Regions from separate parts of the Kushneria sp. Sum13 genome, predicted to be linked through region 2. Evidence: predicted binding sites of a transcription regulator. Region 2 holds the regulator's gene; each other region holds the start of a gene.
The links. The regulator PhoB, encoded in region 2, activates phosphate uptake and scavenging genes when phosphate is short. The targets are predictions, from matches to a motif close to TGTCATANNNNTGTCANA.
Positions count from the first base shown of each region.

Region 1 (2,267 bases), 580 kb from region 2:
AAAAGCACCAGCAGTGCCGAGCCTCTGGTCGTGATTTCAAATACCCGATCCACGAGACCGTTGCGCTTGAGCGCGCTCCGTTCGTGCCCGCTTGCCGACAGCTTTTGCATCCGATCGCCCTCTGCGGCCTGTGGTGTGACGCTGCTGCCGGTCGTCATGGCGCGTACCTGTGCATAAAAACGTAAGGATTTTCAGGTGGACAGAAGCCGGAGCACATGGCCCCGGCCCGAGACATCGGCTCAACGGGGCTTATGGCTTCCAGATGACCTTGCCGCTGTCGTCCTTGATCTGCGACCAGACGTCCTGCTTGACCATGCTGACCACACTGTCCGGCATCGGGATGTAGTTCAGCTCGGTGGCCATGTCGCCGCCGTTTTTAAACGACCAGTCAAAGAAGGCAAGCGCATCACCAGCGGCTTTGGCGTCATCCACTTCGGTATGCATGAGAATGAAGGAGGCCCCCACGATCGGCCAGCTCTTGTCCCCCGGCTGATTGGTCAGCACCAGATACATGCCCTCGGCATTTTTCCAGTCGGCATTGGCGGCCGCGGCCTGGAAGGAATCGCTGTTGGCCGCCACGAACTTGCCGGCCTGGTTTTTCAGCTGTGCCACGTTCAGATCGTTTTGCTCGGCATAGGCCGACTCGACGTAGCCGATCGCGCCATTGATGCTGCTGACCTGGTTGGCCACACCGCCATTGGCCTTGGCCCCGACACCGGCCGGCCAGGCCACTGACTTGCCTTCACCGATCTCGTTTTTGAACGACTCGCTGACCTGGGCCAGATAGTGCGTAAAGAGGAAGTTGGTGCCGGAGCCTTCTGCGCGATAGACCGGCGTAATTTTGGTATCGGGCAGCGTCAGGTCGGGGTTGAGCTGAGAGATGGCCTCATCGTTCCAGGTCGTAATCTTGCCCTGATAGATATCGGCCAGTGTTTCGCCGTCCAGCCGTAGCGCGCCGTCATCTACCCCTTCCACGTGCACGACCGGTACCACACCACCCATGATCTGCGGCCACTGGACCAGGTTGTTTTTCTTGAGCTCTTCCGGGGTCATCGGTGCATCGCTGGCACCGAAGGTGACCGTGCCGGCCGTAATCTGCTGAATACCGCCGCCGGACCCGATGGCCTGATAGTTGAGGCCGTTGCCGGTCTCGTCCTGATAGCCATCAGCCCACTGTGAATAGACCGGATAGGGAAAGGTGGCCCCGGCGCCGGTGATGGTAGCGGCCGAGGCGGAGGCCGCCAGCGAGGTAGCGATGAAGGCTGCAGCGACTTGCTTGATCATCAGATTGCTCCGGTTCCCTTGCGCCAGGACGCACGAGGCGCCCTGATGATTATCGTGCCGGCCCGTCAGACAGGGCGCGGCTGCTTTAATGCAACGCCAGGTTAACAATCAAATATGTCAGTTTTATTGCAGCACTGTCATATATCGCCACGCGCTCTTTTCTTATCCCCCTTCTCAGCCCCTATCGCAGCGCCTGTCTGACAAGAGTTACACAGGCCATGCCGAGCGCCGTCATCAGCAGCGATCCGGCAAGATGGGCGCTGATGCCGGCCAATGCACTCAGATAGCGGCCAGCCTGTAGCTGTCCGGTCATTTCCAGCGAGAAGGTCGAAAAGGTCGTCAGCGCGCCCAGAAAACCGGTCACGACAAAGAGTTTCCAGTGCGGGCTCAGTTCCGGCAGAAGATTAAACAGCGCAAAGGCAATCCCGATCAGCCAGGCGCCCAGCAGATTGGCCACCAGTGTTCCAGGCGGCAGGGGTGGAAACAGCGCATTGAGCATCAGTGACAACGCCCAGCGCAGGTTGGCGCCCAGCGCCGCCCCAAGGCCGATGGCAAGAATGGAAAACCACATGCAGCACTCCTCGAAGTTCTCAATATGTATCGAGGTGGCGGGCAAAAACGTTATGTCGGCACGTGCCTGCGCCCGCACCCCGGGTGCGTTGCAGGCATCATTAATCACGACGTGGCAGGACGCGATGGTTTGAAGCGCAAGCTTCAGGAGGCATGCCATCTCCCGGGGAAAATCATTGCACTGCCGCGAGGCCGTGACAAGCCATGTGCCGCGGAAGGCCTTCCCCTGCCCGCCATCGATGCGTTTGCGTTAACATGGCGCTTTTACTTTATGCACGGGGCGTGACCATGCCGGCAATGGGCCGTTTCAATACGCTTGAAATCCTCAGGACGTCGTCCATCGGGCTTTTTCTCGATGGCGGCTCGCTGGGCGATATTCTTCTGCCGACGCGCCAGATACCGCGAGGTATCCC
Region 1 is NZ_CP199847.1:546,843-549,109, reverse strand. It holds gene pstC (phosphate ABC transporter permease subunit PstC) at 1-158, opposite strand, end outside; gene pstS (phosphate ABC transporter substrate-binding protein PstS) at 250-1,284, opposite strand; gene crcB (fluoride efflux transporter CrcB) at 1,466-1,855, opposite strand; gene ACUN8C_RS02635 (CvfB family protein) at 2,110-2,267, shown strand, end outside.
Region 1: a site for PhoB is predicted at 1,398-1,415, ahead of pstS (phosphate ABC transporter substrate-binding protein PstS). Genes of this name have one in related genera too.

Region 2 (2,267 bases):
CTGCATCCGACTCAGGCCGCGCTGATAGGCGACAGGGAGAGCGCCATCGTTGTCCTGCCAGGTCTCGACATAGCCGGTCAGCACCGTCAGTGGGGTGCGCAGTTCATGCGAGACGTTGGCCACGAAATCGCGTCGCGTCTGCTCCAGACGCTGCAGCCGGGTGACATCGCGAATGATCAAAAGGCGTTCGTCATCGCCAAAGCGGGTGATCTGGCACGACAGGGTGCGCGCCTCGTTGGTGGGCGCACCGATCGTGATCGGCTCGCTGTAATCCATTTTGCGAAAGTAGCGGATAAAGGCAGGATCGCGCAGGTAGTTGGTCAGGTGATGGCCGCGGTCGTGGCGACTGTCCAGTCCGACCAGGCGCTCGGCGGCGCTGTTCCACCAGTCCAGACAGCCGCGTGAATCGAGCATGACCACCCCTTCGCTCATCGACTCGGCTGATTCCTGAACGCGCTTTAACACCGAGCGCAGGCGATTTTGCAGATGCTGCTGGCCCTTTTGATAGCGATAGAGGCGGTCAAAAAGATCACCCCACACCCCTTCGCCGTCGGGCGGGCGCTGATCCACCGGCGCTTCCAGCCAGCGGTAGAGGCGTTTGAGGTGTCGAAGGGTAAAGGCGAGATGGATCCCCAGACCCAGGGCGATGCCCCACCCGGGATAGCCCAGCAGGGTGCCCAGAATGCCGAAGCAGGCGACCAGATAGGACAGCCGCCAGAGTTCATTGAGCCAGTAATGCATGCCCGACTACCGCGACGAGAAGCGGTAGCCGGTACCACGAACGGTCTGCACCAGATGCTGATGAGCGTCCCCCAGCACCTTTCGCAGTCGGCGGATATGCACATCCACCGTACGCTCCTCGACATAGACATTGCCGCCCCAGACCTGATCGAGCAGCTGGGTACGGGTATAGGCGCGCTCCTGATGGGTCATGAAAAACTGAAGCAGGCGATATTCGGTCGGCCCGATCTCAAGGGCCCGGCCATCGACGCTGACGCGATGGCTGACGGGGTCAAGCAGCAGCCCGTCTACCTCGACGTTCTCCTCGACGCCGGCCGGCGTGGTACGACGCAACACGGCCTTGAGGCGGGCAATCAGCTCGCGCGGGGAAAAGGGCTTGGTGATGTAGTCATCGGCGCCGCTTTCCAGACCCTGCACCTTGTTGTCTTCCTCGCAGCGCGCGGTCAACAGCACGATCGGGATGTCGCGGGTGATGGGTTCACGCTTGAGCCGTCGGGCCAGATCGATCCCGCTGACGCCGGGCAGCATCCAGTCCAGTAAAATCAGATCGGGACGTTCATCGACGACCAGCTCATGGGCGGTTCTGGCATCCTCGGCCTCGAGAATGCGAAAGTCCGCCATCTCGAGTGCCATGGCAATCATTTCGCGAATCGGCGCTTCGTCGTCGACGATTAAAACGGTTCTGGACATGAATGGCTTCCCCTGCCGGATAGCGATGGCGACTGCCGGGACGATGCGCGCAACGGCATTCGGCCACAGGCTTCGTCATGTGATCGTCATTCAAACGTCTTCATGTGACAACTTTATGACACCCTCGCCTGGCATAACGCCATCACTTTCGAAACATCAGGCCTGCCAGGTCGCCAGCGCGATACCGGCAAACAGCAGCACGCCCACCCAGTGATTGTTCAAAAAGGCCTGAAAGCAGCCCTCTCGGGTGCGCGTGCGACAAAGGCGTTGCTGGTGGACAAACACGGCGGCGATGGCAATCAGTGCTGCCCAGTAGAAGCCATCAAGTCCTGCAAGGCTGCCCACCACGGCCAGCAACAGCAGCATCAACACCTGCAGTGCGCCCTGAATGATCAGATCCATGCGGCCGAACAGCACGGCGGTCGACTTGATGCCGATTTTCAGATCATCGTCACGATCAACCATCGCATACCAGGTGTCATAGACCAGCGTCCAGACGATATTGGCGAAAAAGAGCCACCATGCCACGGCCGGGACATGGCCCTGCTCGGCGCCGAAGGCCATCGGAATGCTCCAGCCAAAGGCCGCCCCCAGCACCACCTGCGGCAGGTGGGTATAGCGCTTCATGAACGGATAGCTGGCGGCCAGCGCCGCGGCCCCGAACGACAGCATGATGGTAAAGGCATTGGTGAAGCACACCAGTACGAAGGCAATCGCCAGCAGGACACCAAACAGGATCAATGCCTCGCGCGCGCTGATGCGCCCGGTCGCCAGCGGTCGATCATGGGTGCGTTTGACGTGGGCATCGAAGTGACGATCGGCGTAGTCATTGATCA
Region 2 is NZ_CP199847.1:3,681,515-3,683,781, reverse strand. It holds gene phoR (phosphate regulon sensor histidine kinase PhoR) at 1-741, opposite strand, end outside; gene phoB (phosphate regulon transcriptional regulator PhoB) at 748-1,431, opposite strand; gene ubiA (4-hydroxybenzoate octaprenyltransferase) at 1,588-2,267, opposite strand, start outside.

Region 3 (2,267 bases), 1.3 Mb from region 2:
GCTATACCTTTGATCATGGCGAGGACGGCTCGACCCAGCTGAACGTCTCGGCCAAGGGCGGGCAGCTCTACAACCAGCAGACCAATCGCAGCGGTGACAACTGGTCGGCGGCCATCGGCGTGGATGGGTCATACGGCAACTGGCGCACCATGGTTCAGGCCACGACCTATGAATATAACCCCAAGAATCCGTCGGAAGCGCAGTCCGGTATCTCTGACAACACCATCCAGATCGGCGCCTTTGGCTTTAACTATCTGATTCCGAAACGCGGTCAAATGTACACGGCCAGCGCCAGCTACAGCATGGACGTCGACTGGGGCCCCGTTGAAAACCTGTTCTTCTTCAATGACTTCAGCTATATCGATCCGTCCGATGATTTTGCCTCCATCAACGGCGGCTTTGGTGATCAGGATGATCCCATGCTCAACGATCTGGGCGTGCTGGTCACAGCCGGCCCCTACTTTGCCTGGTTTGACATCATCACCAACAAAAACGGCCTGAACTACTTTGGCTCGCCGGTTAATGATCATTGGCACACCAGCGTCCAGACTAACTTCGGCATCAACTTCTAGGGATACACCGCTTCATCAAAAAACCCCGGCCATGGCCGGGGTTTTTTGATGGCAGTCTCGATCATGTCAACGTATTGAAATGCTCAAGGCCTTCGGCAAAGCGTGTCTTGTACCGCTCAAAAAGCGCGGGGTCGCGCTTGAAGGCACGCAGCACGGCATCGGCCTGAAAGTCGACCACCTCCGGTGCCATTGCCAGCGAGTCAACGCTGGAGCGCGCGTTAAAACCGGTGCGCAGGTCGCTGTCTTCGTGGCGATACCACCGCTCAAGACCAAACGTGGTGAAAAAGGCTTCAAGCCTTGGATCCGATGTGGTGACCCGTACTGCGGTAGACTCGCCAAGCCTTGTGACCAGCCGACGTCCATGGCCGCGGCCCCGTTTTTTCTCGGGGGTGGCCAGAAGCCTGAGTGCCACCCCACGCCCTTCCACTTCAAGGGTCAAAAGCGCCACGGAACAAAGTTTTTTGCTGTCGTCAAAAAGCGCCACGATACGGGCCGATTCCTGCTCCAGCAGTCGGCTCACGCCGGCAAACTCCACCAGAGGTGCAATTCCCGCTTCCCGCCCGAATACGCTGGCACAGAGCATGGCCAGACAGGCATCCCGAGCCCGTGATTCGGTGATATATGAAATCTTCAAAGCTGCGTCTGCCCACCGTTCAAAAGGGCCATGATGCCATGCCCCTTTTACCTCTGGCTAACCTCTTGTCGATATTGATGCCCGCGCCCTCGTACGGACGCTGTTGTCACATGTCTGACACATGTTCGCCACATGATGGCTTTTCGACATAACGCTGCAACAAAGAACGTTATAAGGACAACACGGAGCACGACATGGCCAAGGGTTTCAGAGGCATTCTGGGGGTGGCAACACTGTCCACGCTGACACTGGGCACAACGCCGGCCATGGCGGCCACCGAGGTGGTCTGGTGGCATGCCATGGAGGGCAGCCTGGGAGAGAAGGTCAACGAGATTGCCGAGGGTTTCAATCGATCGCAAAGCGACTATGTGGTCAAACCGGTCTACAAGGGCACCTACAGTGAAAACCTGACATCGACCATTGCCGCCTTTCGTGCCGGCAATGCTCCCGCCATCACACAGGTCTACGAAGTAGGTACGGCCACCATGATGAACGCCCGCGGCGCGATCTATCCGGTTTATGAACTCATGGCAGACACCGGCCAGCCCTTTGACCCCGCCACGTACCTGCCGGCCGTCACCGGCTATTACAGCACCACCGATGGCCACATGCTGTCGCTGCCGTTCAACTCCTCAACACCGGTGGTCTATTACAATCGCGATCTTTTCGAAAAGGCAGGGCTGAATCCCGATGCTCCGCCGACCACCTGGGAAGAAGTGGCCGAAGCCGGCAAAAAAATCGTCGACAGCGGCGCGGCAAGCTGCGGTTTTACAACCACATGGCCGAGCTGGATTCAGCTCGAAAACTTTGCGGCGCGCCATGACATACCGTTTGCCAGCGAACAAAACGGGTTTGGCGGGCCTTCGGCGCGGTTAACCTTCAATAAAAGCGAGGCGGTGGTCAAACACGTTCAGGATCTGATCGACTGGCAAAAAAGCGGCGTGTTTGCTTATGGCGGGCGCGAGGATCAGGCCTCTCCCCGCTTTTTCTCGGGCAACTGCGCCATGTTGATGGCGTCTTCTGCCAGCTACGCCAGCGTTCGTGACAATACCAAAAATTTT
Region 3 is NZ_CP199847.1:1,268,687-1,270,953, reverse strand. It holds gene ACUN8C_RS06015 (hypothetical protein) at 1-572, shown strand, start outside; gene ACUN8C_RS06010 (hypothetical protein) at 634-1,206, opposite strand; gene ugpB (sn-glycerol-3-phosphate ABC transporter substrate-binding protein UgpB) at 1,401-2,267, shown strand, end outside.
Region 3: a site for PhoB is predicted at 1,311-1,328, ahead of ugpB (sn-glycerol-3-phosphate ABC transporter substrate-binding protein UgpB). Genes of this name have one in related genera too.